DNA from 3 places in the Actinoplanes sp. CA-252034 genome. Region 2 is predicted to be linked to each of the others. Evidence: riboswitches for the same ligand, from Rfam matches in the RefSeq annotation. Region 2 holds a riboswitch; each other region holds the start of a gene.
What was found. Region 2 has a riboswitch for ZMP and ZTP ahead of ACQPZW_RS25200 (metallophosphoesterase family protein). Riboswitches for the same ligand answer to the same signal wherever they lie in the genome.
Positions count from the first base shown of each region.

Region 1: linked by a shared signal. The riboswitch ahead of ACQPZW_RS02310 (glycine hydroxymethyltransferase) and the one ahead of ACQPZW_RS25200 (metallophosphoesterase family protein) in region 2 are both predicted to bind ZMP and ZTP.
Region 3: linked by a shared signal. The riboswitch ahead of ACQPZW_RS42250 (bifunctional 5,10-methylenetetrahydrofolate dehydrogenase/5,10-methenyltetrahydrofolate cyclohydrolase) and the one ahead of ACQPZW_RS25200 (metallophosphoesterase family protein) in region 2 are both predicted to bind ZMP and ZTP.

Region 1 is NZ_CP191846.1:492,990-497,547, forward strand. Features, by position in the region: rRNA gene ACQPZW_RS02295 (23S ribosomal RNA) at 1-473, shown strand, start outside; rRNA gene rrf (5S ribosomal RNA) at 576-692, shown strand; gene ACQPZW_RS02305 (hypothetical protein) at 827-1,243, opposite strand; ZMP/ZTP riboswitch at 1,446-1,535, shown strand; gene ACQPZW_RS02310 (glycine hydroxymethyltransferase) at 1,556-2,980, shown strand; gene ACQPZW_RS02315 (metallophosphoesterase family protein) at 3,019-3,549, opposite strand; gene ACQPZW_RS02320 (substrate-binding domain-containing protein) at 3,720-4,558, shown strand, end outside.
Region 2 is NZ_CP191846.1:5,476,360-5,480,917, reverse strand. Features, by position in the region: gene ACQPZW_RS25205 (MFS transporter) at 1-245, shown strand, start outside; gene ACQPZW_RS25200 (metallophosphoesterase family protein) at 476-1,342, opposite strand; ZMP/ZTP riboswitch at 1,366-1,441, opposite strand; gene ACQPZW_RS25195 (NUDIX domain-containing protein) at 1,542-2,066, opposite strand; gene ACQPZW_RS25190 (hypothetical protein) at 2,078-2,668, shown strand; gene ACQPZW_RS25185 (DUF2332 domain-containing protein) at 2,635-3,579, opposite strand; gene ACQPZW_RS25180 (MFS transporter) at 3,759-4,558, opposite strand, start outside.
Region 3 is NZ_CP191846.1:9,367,016-9,371,573, forward strand. Features, by position in the region: gene ACQPZW_RS42240 (PQQ-binding-like beta-propeller repeat protein) at 1-607, opposite strand, end outside; gene dxs (1-deoxy-D-xylulose-5-phosphate synthase) at 648-2,528, opposite strand; ZMP/ZTP riboswitch at 2,701-2,783, shown strand; gene ACQPZW_RS42250 (bifunctional 5,10-methylenetetrahydrofolate dehydrogenase/5,10-methenyltetrahydrofolate cyclohydrolase) at 2,797-3,657, shown strand; gene ACQPZW_RS42255 (class I SAM-dependent RNA methyltransferase) at 3,683-4,558, opposite strand, start outside.

The DNA of each region.
Region 1 (4,558 bases), 5.0 Mb from region 2:
GATAAAAGGTACCCCGGGGATAACAGGCTGATCTTCCCCAAGAGTCCATATCGACGGGATGGTTTGGCACCTCGATGTCGGCTCGTCGCATCCTGGGGCTGTAGCAGGTCCCAAGGGTTGGGCTGTTCGCCCATTAAAGCGGTACGCGAGCTGGGTTTAGAACGTCGTGAGACAGTTCGGTCCCTATCCGCCGTGCGCGTTGGATACTTGAGAAGGGCTGTCCCTAGTACGAGAGGACCGGGACGGACGAACCTCTGGTGTGCCAGTTGTTCCGCCAGGAGCATGGCTGGTTGGCTACGTTCGGAAGGGATAACCGCTGAAAGCATCTAAGCGGGAAGCCTGCTTCGAGATGAGGTATCCCACCACCTTGAGTGGGTAAGGCTCCCAGCTAGACTACTGGGTTGATAGGCCGGAGATGTAAGCACGGTAACGTGTTGAGTTGACCGGTACTAATAGGCCGAGGGCTTAACCACCCTATACATTGCGCTTGCGTCCACTGTGTGATTCACAGCAAACGAACAACCACCCTGAGGGAGAGATCCCGACGGTTGCTGGTTGGTTCTGCTGATTGCTGTTTCGGTGGTCATAGCGGAGGGGAAACGCCCGGTTACATTCCGAACCCGGTAGCTAAGCCCTTCAGCGCCGATGGTACTGCACTCGGGAGGGTGTGGGAGAGTAGGACGCCGCCGGACTCAACGTATGGAAAGGCCCACCCGGGTAACGGGTGGGCCTTTCTGCTTTCCCGGGGTTCGTCGGCTCGTGAAGTCGACCCGTGAAACGGCCGGCCCGCACCGTGATCGGTGCGGGCCGGCCGGAGTCGTGAGGATCAGCCGCCCTCGCCGCTCGAGCACTTGACGGTGACGGGAATCGACGTCGTGTAGTAGCTCGTCGAGACGAGGATCGTCGCCACACCGATGCGTCCACCCGCGGGGACCCCGATGTTGTGCAGATCGATGGTGCCCGCGCCGGCGCTGGTGGTCGTCACCTTGGCCGCCGTCTGCATGAAGCCGGTGCCCCACAGCGTGTACTGCGTCGAGGCGGTCCCCTTGGCGATGGTGACCCGGACGTGGGCGCCGAAGTCGTCGCAGTAGTTGCCGTTGTACTGCACGGCCGTGATGGTGCCGATCGGCGTGACGGCACTCTCGGCCTCAGCGGTCTGCGTCCAGCCGACGGTCACGGCCGAGGCCGCACCCAGGACGGCCAGACCGGTGGCGACGCGCTTCTTGACCGACCGATTCGGCACAGTCGTGTCCTGCGTAATGCGCTTGAACACTGATTTTCCCCGTTCTTGCTCTTACCGACGTCGATCTACGACGGCAGCCGACGATATCAACAAATGTCGCTTTGGCGGTGCCCCGGTGACTGGTGTGACGAAGTCTCCCGTCGATGTCCGGCCGTCGGGTCGGCTCACCCGCATGAGCAGGCTGCTCGGGGGCGGTATGCTTCCGGAGGGCCGTGACTGGCGCGTTCGGATGGCTGACCATCGGGGAGCGGCTCCGTCGAGATGACGTATGCCGTGCGCCTGGGCCTCTTCGCTTCGTGATAGGGAGGTCCCATGCCTGAGTTGAACGCCGAGTCCGTCGCTTTCCGATCCGCCCTCGATGTGGTGCGTTCGGTGGAGCCCCGCATCGCCGACGCGATCGCGCAGGAGCTCACCGACCAGCGTGAGTCGCTGAAGCTGATCGCGAGCGAGAACTATGCTTCCCCGGCGGTCCTGCTCGCCATGGGTAACTGGCTCTCCGACAAGTATGCGGAGGGCACGATCGGCCGGCGGTTCTACGCCGGCTGCCAGAACGTCGACATCGTCGAGTCGGTGGCGGTCGAGCACGCCAAGGCTCTGTTCGGGGCGCCTTACGCGTATGTCCAGCCGCACTCCGGCATCGACGCCAACCTCGTCGCCTACTGGGCCATCCTCGCCGACCGGGTCGAGGTGCCCTACCTGAAGAAGTTCGAGAAGCGGCAGATCAACGACCTGACCGATGCCGAGTGGGCCGAGTTGCGGCAGGCGTTCGGCAACCAGCGGCTGCTCGGCATGTCGCTGGACGCGGGTGGTCACCTGACCCACGGCTTCCGCCCGAACATCTCCGGCAAGATGTTCGACCAGCGCAGCTACGGGGTGGACCCGGCGACCGGTCAGATCGACTACGCGGCCCTGCGGGAGAGCGCCAAGGAGTTCAAGCCCGCTGTGATCGTGGGCGGCTACTCGGCGTACCCCCGGAAGGTGAACTTCGCGAAGATGCGCGAGATCGCCGACGAGGTGGGCGCGACCTTCATGGTCGACATGGCGCACTTCGCCGGTCTGGTCGCGGGTGGGGTGTTCACCGGCGACTTCAACCCGATCCCGCACGCGCACATCGTCACCACCACCACTCACAAGAGCCTGCGTGGCCCGCGTGGTGGTGCCGTCCTCTGCCAGCCGGAGCTCGCGTCGCAGGTCGACCGGGGCTGCCCGATGGTGCTCGGTGGTCCGCTGCCGCACGTGATGGCGGCCAAGGCGATCGCGTTCGCCGAGGCCCGCCGGCCGGAGTTCTCGACCTACGCCCAGCAGATCGTCACCAACAGCCAGGCGCTGGCCGAGGGTCTGCTGAAGCGGGGCGTGCAGCTCGTCTCCGGGGGCACCGACAACCACCTGGTGCTGCTCGACGTCCACCCGTTCGGCATCACCGGGCGGCAGGCCGAGCAGGCCCTGCTCGACAGCGGCATCGTGACGAACCGTAACGCGATCCCGAACGACCCGAACGGCGCCTGGTACACCTCCGGCATCCGCGTCGGCACCCCGGCTCTGACCAGCCGCGGTCTGGGCGTCGCCGAGATGGACCAGATCGCCGACCTGATCCACACGGTGCTCGCCGCCACCAGCCCGGCCGAGGGCTCGAAGGCGAAGTTCGACCTGGACCCGGCTCTCGCCGACCGGGTCGGCAAGCAGGCCACCGAGCTGCTGGCGCCGTTCCCGCTCTATCCGTCCGTCGACCTGGGCTGATCGCACAGCCGCAGCAGACCCGGACCCGCCGTCGGCCGTCACTCGGTCGCGGCGGGTTCGTGCTTTCCGGGGCGGGGCGGCAGCCGGTGCAGGGTGACTTCCCGCAGCTCTCCGGCGTCGATGTGGGCGGTCATGTAGGTGTGGTGGGGCTGGCGTCGCCGGTCGGTGGGTGATCCGGGGTTGAGCAGGCGCAGCCCGGTGCCGGCGGTGGTGTCCCAGGGGATGTGGGAGTGACCGAAGACGAGCACGTCGGTGTCGGGGAACATGGCCGCGCACCGCTGCTCCCGGCCGGTCGCCTGACCGGTCTCGTGGATCACCGCGAGCCGTACCCCGTCGAGGTCGGCGTGGGCGATCTCGGGCAGACGGGCTCGCAGTCGTGGCCCGTCGTTGTTGCCGTAGCAGGCGATCAGGCGTGCCGCGCGGGCTTCGAGCCGGTCGAGCAGGCCGGGGTCGACCCAGTCGCCGGCGTGGACGGTCACGTCGGCCCGGTCGATCGCCGACCACAGTTCGGCCGGCAGGTCGCGGGCGCGTTTCGGCACGTGCGTGTCACTGATCAGAACAAGCCGCATGGATCCGCTCCTGAATGTCCGTCGGCAGTCTGCCGGGTGGCGCCCGTCGGCGAGGGACACCGCGACCGATCCGTCCTACGTCGTCGACTTCCCCCGCTCCCCGGTTGACAGTCCGATGACCTGAGCGTCTACTCCAAGGCAACGGTCTCTCTCGATGTCTTGGAGGGGGCATGCGCAAGTTCTTCGTGGCCGCGAGTGGTCTATTGCTGGTTCTCGTCGGCGCCGCGTGCAATCGCGGCACCGGCGAGCCCGTCGTCGGGCTGATCACCAAGACCGACACCAATCCCTTCTTCGTGACCATGAAAAAGGGCGCGCAGGGCTCGGCCGCCACCGCCGGTGTCGACCTGCAGACCTTCTCCGGGCGGGTGGACGGTGACAACGAGGCGCAGGTGCTGGCGATCGAGAACCTGATCTCCTTCGGCGCGAGGGGCTTCCTGATCACGCCGAACGACTCCAAGGCGATCGTGCCGGCGATCGACCGGGCGCACGAGGCCGGGATGCTGGTCATCGCCCTGGACACCCCGGTGGAACCGGCCGATGCCGCGGACGCCACCTTCGCCACCGACAACTACCAGGCCGGGCGCCTGATCGGGGAGTGGGCGAAGGCGAAGTTCGCCACCGAGGGTAAAGAGGCTCGGATCGCCATGCTCGACCTCAACGCCAATCAGGTCAGTGTGGACGTCCAGCGTGATCAGGGTTTCCTCGAGGGGTTCGGGGTCGACGTCGCCGACAAGGGGCGGATCGGGGACGAGAGCGACCCGCGGATCGTCGGGCACGACGTCACCGACGGCAACGAGGAGGGCGGCCGGACCGCCATGGAGAACCTCCTTCAGAAGGATCCGTCGATCAACCTGGTCTACACGATCAACGAGCCCGCGGCGGCCGGGGCGTACGAGGCGCTCAAGGCGGCCGGGCGGGAGCGCGAGGTCACCATCGTCTCGGTCGACGGCGGGTGCCCGGGTGTCGACAACGTCGCCGCCGGAGTGATCGGCGCGACGTCGATGCAGTT
Region 2 (4,558 bases):
TCCCCGAGGACCAGACCTCCACCGGCGCGGCCCTCAGCGACACCAGCCAGGAGGTCGCGAGCAGCATCGGCATGGCCGTCACCGGCACCATCGTGGCCGCCGCCCTCACCGGATCCCTTTCGGACATCACCACGGGTACGGCCTCCGCCGTCGCCTTCCAGGACGCCGTCACCACCGCCACCCTGGCCCTGACCGCCGTCTGCGCCGCCCTGGTCATCTGGGCCGCCCGCCGTGCCCGCGCCTGACCACCCACCCCGATCGGCGGCCCTCGCCCACCACGGTCATGCACCGTGACGACCCCGTATGCCCGGCCGCCATTCGGACGGCTGGGCGCGGAAGGACCCGCTGGAGACGGCGGCCGCCCCCGGTGCCGGAACCGGGCGCGACCACCGCCCCTACCGCCCCGGCGGCGACTTTGGCATGTCTACCGCCCCGGCGGGTGAGCTGAGCACACACCCGGACGCCGCGAGGGCCGCTACTCCTCGGCGGCCGTGTCCGCGCCGGACGTCGAGTCCACCAGATACACCTGCTCGCCGGCTCGGGGATCACGGGCCTGCAGGACGTGGAACATCGGCGAGAACGGGCCACCCAGGTCCACGACCGTCGCGCCCGCGCCGAGCACCCCACGTACCAGATGCGACGGCGCGGTCAGATCGATCCGGGTGACCACGCCCGGGGTCACCCACACCGGGATCCCGCTCAGGAACCCCGACACCTGGGAGTGGTAGTGACCGCACAGCACCGCCAGCACATCACTGCCGGCCAGCACCTCGGCGAGCCGTCCGGCGTCACGCAGGTTGACGTTCGCCATCGACGGCGACGTGCCGATCGCGATCGGCGGATGATGCAGCGCCACCACCGAACCGGCCGCCGCCGGCCGCGACAGCAGCCCATCCAGCCAGGTCAGCTGCTCGTCGCTGACGATCCCGTGCACCGAGCCGGGCACCAGACTGTCCAGCGTGATGATCCGCAGTCCGCCGACCTCGCTGACCGCCGCCCGGTCCGGTCCGCCCTCCCCGAGATCCACACCGTCCGGCCCGAGATGCGCGCTCCCGAACACCTTCGCGAACGGCTCCCGGGCATCGTGATTGCCGGTGGTGTAGACGTGCGGGACACCACGCTCCCGGGCGAACGCCCCCACCCGCTGCAGCACGGCCGCACAGCCCTCGGCCGACCCGTCGTCGGCGATGTCCCCGGTGACCAGGACGACGTCGATGTCCGGCACGAACCGCGCGTCGTACAGGATCCGGTCCAGCGCCCCGGCCGCGTCGACCCCGTCCTCGTCGTAGCCGGACCCGGTCAGATGCGGGTCGGACAGGTGCAGAACTCGATGGGTGGACACGGGCAGCTCCTCATCCGGTGATGGATGAGCACCCAGGCGGTCGATGCCCCGACGTCACTCCCCGGTGGTGACCCACCCGCGCCAGTCGTGTCGGGCCAGGCTATGGCGACCACGGCCGCCGGGGCAAGCCGTCATCCCCGGACCACCGTCCAAGGATCGCCGACGATGCGGGCGGTGTCGGCCCGCCGCTCTGCCTTGTTCACGCGCCGAGACGGTACAGGGTGAGGGCGGCCAGTGAGGGGGCGTCGACGATCGCTCCGGACCGGATCATGGTGGTGATCTCGTCGTCGGTGACCGCGCGGTGGATCATGTCCTGCTCCGTCGCCTCACGATCGGGTTCGCCCTCGGTGAGGCCGCCGGCCAGGTAGACGTCGAAGCCCTGCGTGCAGTAGCCGTACGCCTCGTAGAGATGACCGAGATGGATCATCGAGGAGGCGCGCAACCCGGTCTCCTCGGCGAGCTCCTGCCGGGCCAGATCGGTCTGATCACCGGACGCGCCGGCGCCCCAACCGCCCTGCGGGAACTCCCAGGCTCGCCGCCCGACCGGGTACCGGAACTGCTCCACCATCCAGAACCCGTCCCGCCAGCGGGGCAGGACCAGCGCGAAGTCGGGTTTCTCCACCACACCGTAGATGCCGGGAGTGCCGTCCGGGCGGCGGATCTCGTCCTCCCGTACCGTCATCCACGGGTTTTGATAGACGACGCGGCTGCTCACCTGCTCCATGGAAGGCTCCGATGCTGTTGACGGTCTCCGGGTCGAGCTGTTCCGGCAAGACGACCACGGTCCGTGCGTGCGGCCCGGTCGACGGCCTGGTGTGGCACGACTTCGACGAGATCGGCGTGCCGTCCGGCGCGGACGTCGTCTGGCGGCAGCGCAGCCTGGAGACGTGGATCCGGCGGGCGTTGCGCTACCAGGCCGACGGTCTGGACATGCTGCTCACCGGCCAATCGCCGCTCGGCGAGGTGGTGGCCGCTCCGTCGGCGGCGCAGCTGAACGGCATCGCGGCGTGCCTGGTCGACGTCGACGACGAGGTGCGACGGCAGCGCCTCACTCAGCGTGACCCGGGTAAGTGGGACGCCGGCGCTGTCGACGCGTTCATCGGCTGGGCGCGGTGGCAGCGGGCGCACGCCGCCGACCGGTGGCACCTCCCGGAGGCGATCACCGCCGGCGGCTGGGAGCGGATGCGCTGGGACCGCTGGACCGACCTGCCGGGCTGGGCGGTAACGGTGATCGACACGACCGGCCGGCCGGTCGAGGAGTCCGCAGCCGAGCTGCGCCGGTGGATCGACGATCAACGCCGGTCCGCGAACCAGGACATCGCCTGACCGTGCCCGCGCGCCCATGCCAGGGGCACGCCGTCGAGGGCGACCACGTTGTGCAGGCTGCCGTCCGGTGCGGGCGGCAGCTCACCGAGCGGGACCAGCCCGGGCGCCTCGACCGAGATCCGGTGCCCCGGCAGTGTCCTGACCAGTTCCTCGAACGTCTGCCGCTTCGGCTCCGGCACCTGGTAGAGCACGGACGTGTGGAAGACGACGAGCGTCGCCCCGGCCGGCGCCTGCTCGACCAGGGCCGGCAGATCGTCGACGAGGTCACCACGGATCAGCTGCGGAGGATCGGCGGCGGCGATCGCGGCGGCCGCCCTCAATCGCTCCCGGCGATGCTCGTGCTCCGGCCAGATCAGCGCGTCCAGCCAGGCGACATCGGCAGGATCGGTCACCTGCAGCGGATTGAGATCCAGGCCGGCGCGCCACACCACCTCCGGCAGCCGTGTCGGCGCCTCGGTCCCGGTCAGCTCGCACTCCAGGAGCGGACCTGCGTCCCCGAGCCGCCGGTCGCCGTAGCGGTAGGCGTACCGATCGGGATAGAGGCCCAGCCCGGCCGACGCGCCGACCTCCAATAGGGCGAGGGGTTGGGGAAGCTTCTCGAGTACGGGCAGGAGCACCGCGCATCGACCGGGCTCGTTCGTCTGGGTCGCGCGTCCGCGCAGTTCAGGCGCGATGTCCGCCCAGCGCTCGACCGTGAAGTCGTGGAACGCGTTCGGGTCGTCGACCGGTCCGCCGAGCAGCCGCACGACCCCGAACAGCAGATTCGGCTGCCGTTTGGCCTCCGGAACCTCCGCGAGCAGCCGGTGGATCGTCTCGTCCGCGGCCACCGCCCGGGACAGCCGCTCATAGGTCGGAGAGACGCCGTGGGCCTCCCGGTCGGCGAACTCGACATAGGTCGCAGCGGTGCTCATTCCTGCCATCCTGGCACAGCCGACGTGAGAGGGTCGTCCCGTGGGAGCCGAGCCGGTCGGCCGTCGTCATGTCCGAGAACGACCGGACGCCTCATTCATCAGCGCGGCGGATCAATCGGGCCGCGAGATGGCCGTTCGCCGGGCGCGCGGGCTTCGCCGTCGGGGACACCGGATGATCACTATCGGACGGCCGATGTGTGGGCCGCGTCCTCCCGCGCGACCAGCGGGCCGTTCAGGGCGTGGACCATCACGGTCGCGACGGTGGTGACCAAGGCCAGCGCCAGCCACGGCACGGCCGGGCCGCGGGCGTACAGGGTGGTGAAGAACGCCGGCGCGAGGATGCTCGCGAAGGCGAAACAGTACTGGTAGACCGCCAGGTAACGGTCCCGCTGCGCGGGTGGCGCGGCCGATGCGGACAGGGCGTTCGACAGCGGCGCATGGATCAGGTCGGCGGCGGCGAAGAAGATCAACCCCACCAGGAGGTACGGGACGAGCGCCGGCCCCGGCACCCGGACCGCCGCCGCGTAGAGCAGTGCCCACATCACCCAGAGCAATCCGGCCAGCGCCAGGCCCCGCGGGCGCGACAGCGGCCGGACCAGGCGTACCGCCAGTGTCTGCCCGGAGGCGAGCAGCACCGTGTTCACTGCCAGCACCGGCCCGACCAGCCAGTCCGGGGCGGGCAGTGCCTCGATGAGGTAGACCGGCAGCGCGACACCGATGAACACACTGCACAGCGCGAAGATCGTGTTCACCGCGATCAGCAGCAGGTACGGCCGGTCGCGCAGCAGCGTGCGGTAGTCGTCGGCCGGGCGCTCGGCCGGGGCGGTCCGCGGCTCACGCGGCGCCGCGAGCAGCAGAACCGCCGACACCAGGAACGTCGCCGCGTTGGCCCAGACCACCGGCTGATACCAGCCGTACGCCACGACCAGGCCCCCGACCAGGGTTCCGGCGCCCATCGACGCCATCTGGATCATGCCGG
Region 3 (4,558 bases), 3.9 Mb from region 2:
CCGCGGTCGACGGCACCTGGACGCTCCAACGGATCCGCCCGGTGGCCGGGTCGATCGCCTCGACGGCCCGTTCGACGCGGCGGCCGGTGCCGGAGGACTGGCTGCGCACCCCCTCGACCGAGAGGACCAGGCCGGTGCCCTCGAAGCTGACCACGCTGCGGGGGTTGTGCCACTGCTCGACGCCGGTGGTCAGGGAGACCGCCGTGGTGCCGGGCTCGGTGTTGCCGGCGCCCCACGGGCGCAGGAGCAGCAGTCCGTCGCCGGAGCGCAGCCGGTAGACCGGGACCTGCCGGCGGACCTGCCACTGCGGAGCGCCGGTGGCCAGGTCGTAGGAGATGAGCCGGCCGGCCGACTGGACCACCAGCTGACCGGTGCCGGTCACCAGGTAGGGGTCGCCGGAGCCGATCTCGACCCGGGTGAGCGCGGCCAGCAGCGGGGGCGGCGGCGGGCCGGAGGCGGTGGCGGCGAAGAGCACCATCGTCGCGACCATGACCGGGACCAGCCAGGACGGCAGCGAATGCCGTCCCGGCCGCCCGTACGTGATCGGCTCGCCCCGGTCATACCCGAGGTCGATCACCAGTGGCCCGCTGACGGTGTCCGCACCCATCCGCCAACGGTAACTTTTCAGTAACGAAGTTGCCCAGGGGTCAGACGCGGATATCGGGCTGCGCAAGACGCGACACGAACTCGGTCACCTCACGGGCGACATCCTGCGAGGTGAGCCCGAGCGAGGCGAGGATCTCGGCCCGGGTGCCGTGCGGGTGGAAGCCGACCGGCACACCGAAGTCGCGCAGCGGGGTGGACACGCCCGCGTCACGCAGGGCGCTCGCCACCGCGTCACCGACGCCGCCGGCCCGCACACCGTCCTCCAGCGTCACGACCGCCCGGTGCTGGGCGGCCAGGCCGGTCAGCTCGATCGGCACGGGACGGACCCAGCGCGGGTCGACGACCGTCACTCCGTACCCCTGCTCGGTGATCCTCTCCGCGGCCTCCAGCGCGAGGCCCACGAAGGAGCCGACCGCGACCAGCAGGATGTCCCGGCTTTCGCCCTCGCGCAGCACGTCCACCTGGCCGACCCGGCGGATCGCCGGGGTGTCCGGCGCGACCGCGCCGGTCGGGAAGCGCACGATCGTCGGCCCGTCGTCGACCGCGACCGCCTCGCGCAGCTCCTCCCGCAGGGTCGCGGCGTCCCGCGGCGCGGCGATCCGCAGGCCCGGGACCACACCGAAGACGCTCATGTCCCACATGCCGTAGTGGCTCGGCCCGTCCGGCCCCGTTATACCGGCCCGGTCGAGCACGAACGTCACCGGCAGGTTGTGCATCGCCACGTCCAGCAGGACCTGGTCGAACGCCCGGTTGAGGAAGGTCGCGTAGACCGCCACGACCGGGTGCAGGCCACCCATCGCGAGACCGGCCGCCGACGTCGCCGCATGCTGCTCGGCGATGCCCACGTCGTAGGTGCGCTCCGGGTATTTCTTGGCCAGCTCGGCGATGCCGGTCGGCTCGGCCATCGCGGCCGTGATGCCCACCACGTCCAGCCGCTCGTCGGCGATCCGGACCAGCTCGTCGGCGAAGACCGCGGTCCACTTCAGCGACGGCTTGGCGGTCAGCGCGCCGGTCTGCGGGTCGAACGCGCCCGGGCCGTGCAGGCAGTCCGCCTCGTCCTGCTCGGCGGGGCGGTAACCGTAGCCCTTGCGGGTCACCGCGTGGACGATGACCGGCGCGTTGAAGCCCTTGGCCCGCCGCAGCGCCGACTCCATGGCCTGATGGTCGTGGCCGTCGACCGGCCCGATGTATTTCAGGCCCAGGTCCTCGAACATCGGCTGGGGGCTGACGGCGTCCTTGATGCCCTTCTTGACAGCGTGCAGCACCTCGAAGACCGGCTTGCCCACCACCGGCGTCTGGCCCAGCGCGTCCTTGACCAGGTCGAGCACCTTCTCGTAGCCCGGGTTGAGACGCAGCGTGGACAGGTGGTCGGCGAGACCGCCGATGGTCGGCGCGTAGGAGCGGCCGTTGTCGTTGACCACGATGACCAGACGGTTCCTCGTGGCGGCGATGTTGTTGAGCGCCTCCCAGCACATGCCACCGGTCAGCGCGCCGTCACCGACCACCGCGACCACGTGCCGGTCCTCGCCGCGCAGCGCGAACGCCTTGGCCAGACCGTCGGCGTAGGACAGCGCCGTGGAGGCGTGCGAGTTCTCGATCAGGTCGTGGTCGCTCTCGGCCCGGCTGGGGTAACCGGTGAGGCCGCCCCGCTGGCGCAGCAGGTCGAAGCCGTCCTGCCGGCCGGTCACGATCTTGTGGACATACGACTGGTGACCGGTGTCGAAGAGGATCTTGTCGCGTGGGGAGTCGAAGACCCGGTGCAGCGCCAGGGTCATCTCGACCACACCGAGGTTGGGCCCGAGGTGTCCCCCGGTCCGCGACACCTTGGCGACGAGGAAGTCTCGGATCTCGGCCGCGAGCAGGGGCAGCTGCTCCGCGGTCAGTCGCTTCAGATCACCCGGATTGGTGATGCTGGGCAGCAGGCCGGCCGGGGTCGAGGGGAGTCGCTCATGAGGTTGGAGTCTATCCCCGCCGGGCCAGGACGCGACTTGAGCGAACGGACCGTCACCATTCCTCCACACAATCGCGGCCTCCCCCGACCGGCGTACAGCCGCACCCCGGGTGGGCGATGGAGGGAGCCGTCCGGCATCCTGGGAGGCACGCAGCGACTGGCGGCACAGGGATGGTCGAACCATCGGGGAGCTCGTCACGAGGAGTCGACCGCCTGGGCTCCCGGCTGAGGAGTCACACATGTCCACTGCTCGTCTCCTGCCCGGTGCGCCCGTCGCCGAGGCCGTCCTCGACGACGTCAAGGCCCGGGTCGCCAAGCTCAAGGACCGCGGCATCCGGCCCAGCCTCGCCACCATCCTGGTCGGCGACGACGACGCCTCCGCGGGCTACATCCGGATCAAGCAGAAGCAGGCCGCCGAGCTGGGCTTCGAGTCCCCGCACGAGCACCTCGGCGGTGACGTCACCCAGGCCGACCTGCTGAAGGTCATCGCGAGCTACAACGACGACGAAGACGTGCACGGCGTCCTCATCCAGTACCCGATCCCGGCGCATCTCGACTACGACGCCGCGCTGCAGACCCTCGATCCCGACAAGGACGTCGACGGCATGCACCCGCTCAACATGGGCCGCCTCGCCGTCGGCCTGCCCGGTCCGCTGCCGTGCACCCCGGCCGGCATCGAGGCGCTGCTCGCCTTCCACGGCATCGAGGTCTCCGGCCGCGAGGTCGTCATCCTCGGCCGCGGCGCCACCCTCGGCCGCCCGCTCGCCATGCTGCTGGCCCAGAAACGGCCCACCGCCAACGCCGCGGTCACGGTCGTGCACACCGGCGTCAAGGACTGGCCACGGTACGCGCAGCGCGCCGACATCCTGATCGCCGCGGTCGGCGTCCCCGGCATCGTCAAGCCCGAACACGTCAAGCCGGGCGCGGTCGTGATCGGCGCCGGCGTCCGCTACGAGGGCCGCCGGCTGCTCCCCGACGTCGAGGAGACCTGTGCCGAGGTGGCCGGCGCCATCACCCCGCGGGTCGGCGGCGTGGGCCCGACGACGGTCGCGATGCTCTTCCGCAATGCGGTGGCGGCCGCCGAGAGAGCCAACCCCTGAGCGGGTACGCCGTCGTCGGGGCGGGTCAGGCCGGGACCAGGTGGGCGACGCACTCGATGTGCTGGGTCATCGGGAAGCAGTCGAAGGCTCGCAGCCTCTCGACCCGCCAGCCCAGCGAGACGAACGTCTTCAGGTCGCGGGCCAGGGCCGCCGGGTCACACGCCACGTAGGCGATCGCGCGCGGCCGGGCGGCGGCCAGCGCCCGGACCACCCGGGCGCCCGCCCCGGCCCGCGGCGGGTCGAGGACCACCAGGTCGACCGGGCCGGTCACCCGCCGCCGGCTCAGCGCCACCTCCACCCGGGCCTCGACGAACTCGGCGTGCGGGAGGCCGGCGAGGTTGGCGCGGGCCGCGGCCACTCCGGTCGCGGACGACTCGACGACGGTGACCCGCCCGCCGGTGCGCTCGGCCACGGCGGCGGCGAACAGACCGGCGCCACCGTAGAGGTCCCACGCGGTCTCCCCCGCGGCCGGCCGCAGCATCTCCAGGACCGTGTTGACCAGGGTGTCCGCGGCTGACGGATGGACCTGCCAGAAACCCTGCGGCGGGAGCCGCCACGCGCGGCCGACGGCCAACTCGATCACCTCGGCCGGGCCGGACAGACGGAACAACGGGCCGCCCTCCGGGGCTTCGGCGAGGTCGTCGCCCGGGGCCGGGCCGGACGCGCCGGACGGGCGGCCGAGCACCACGACATCGCCGCCGGTGGAGGCGACGGCCTGCAGGGAGTCGACGTTGGGCCAGTCGTTGGCGAGCACGTCCAGCTCCTGGATCGCCGGGTGGGCGATCCGGCAGCGGTCGATCGGCACGACCTGGTGCGACCGGTGCTGGAGCAGACCGGGACGGCCGGCCGCGTCGATCGCGTACCGGATCCGGCTGCGCCACCCGAGCAGCTGCCCCGGCTC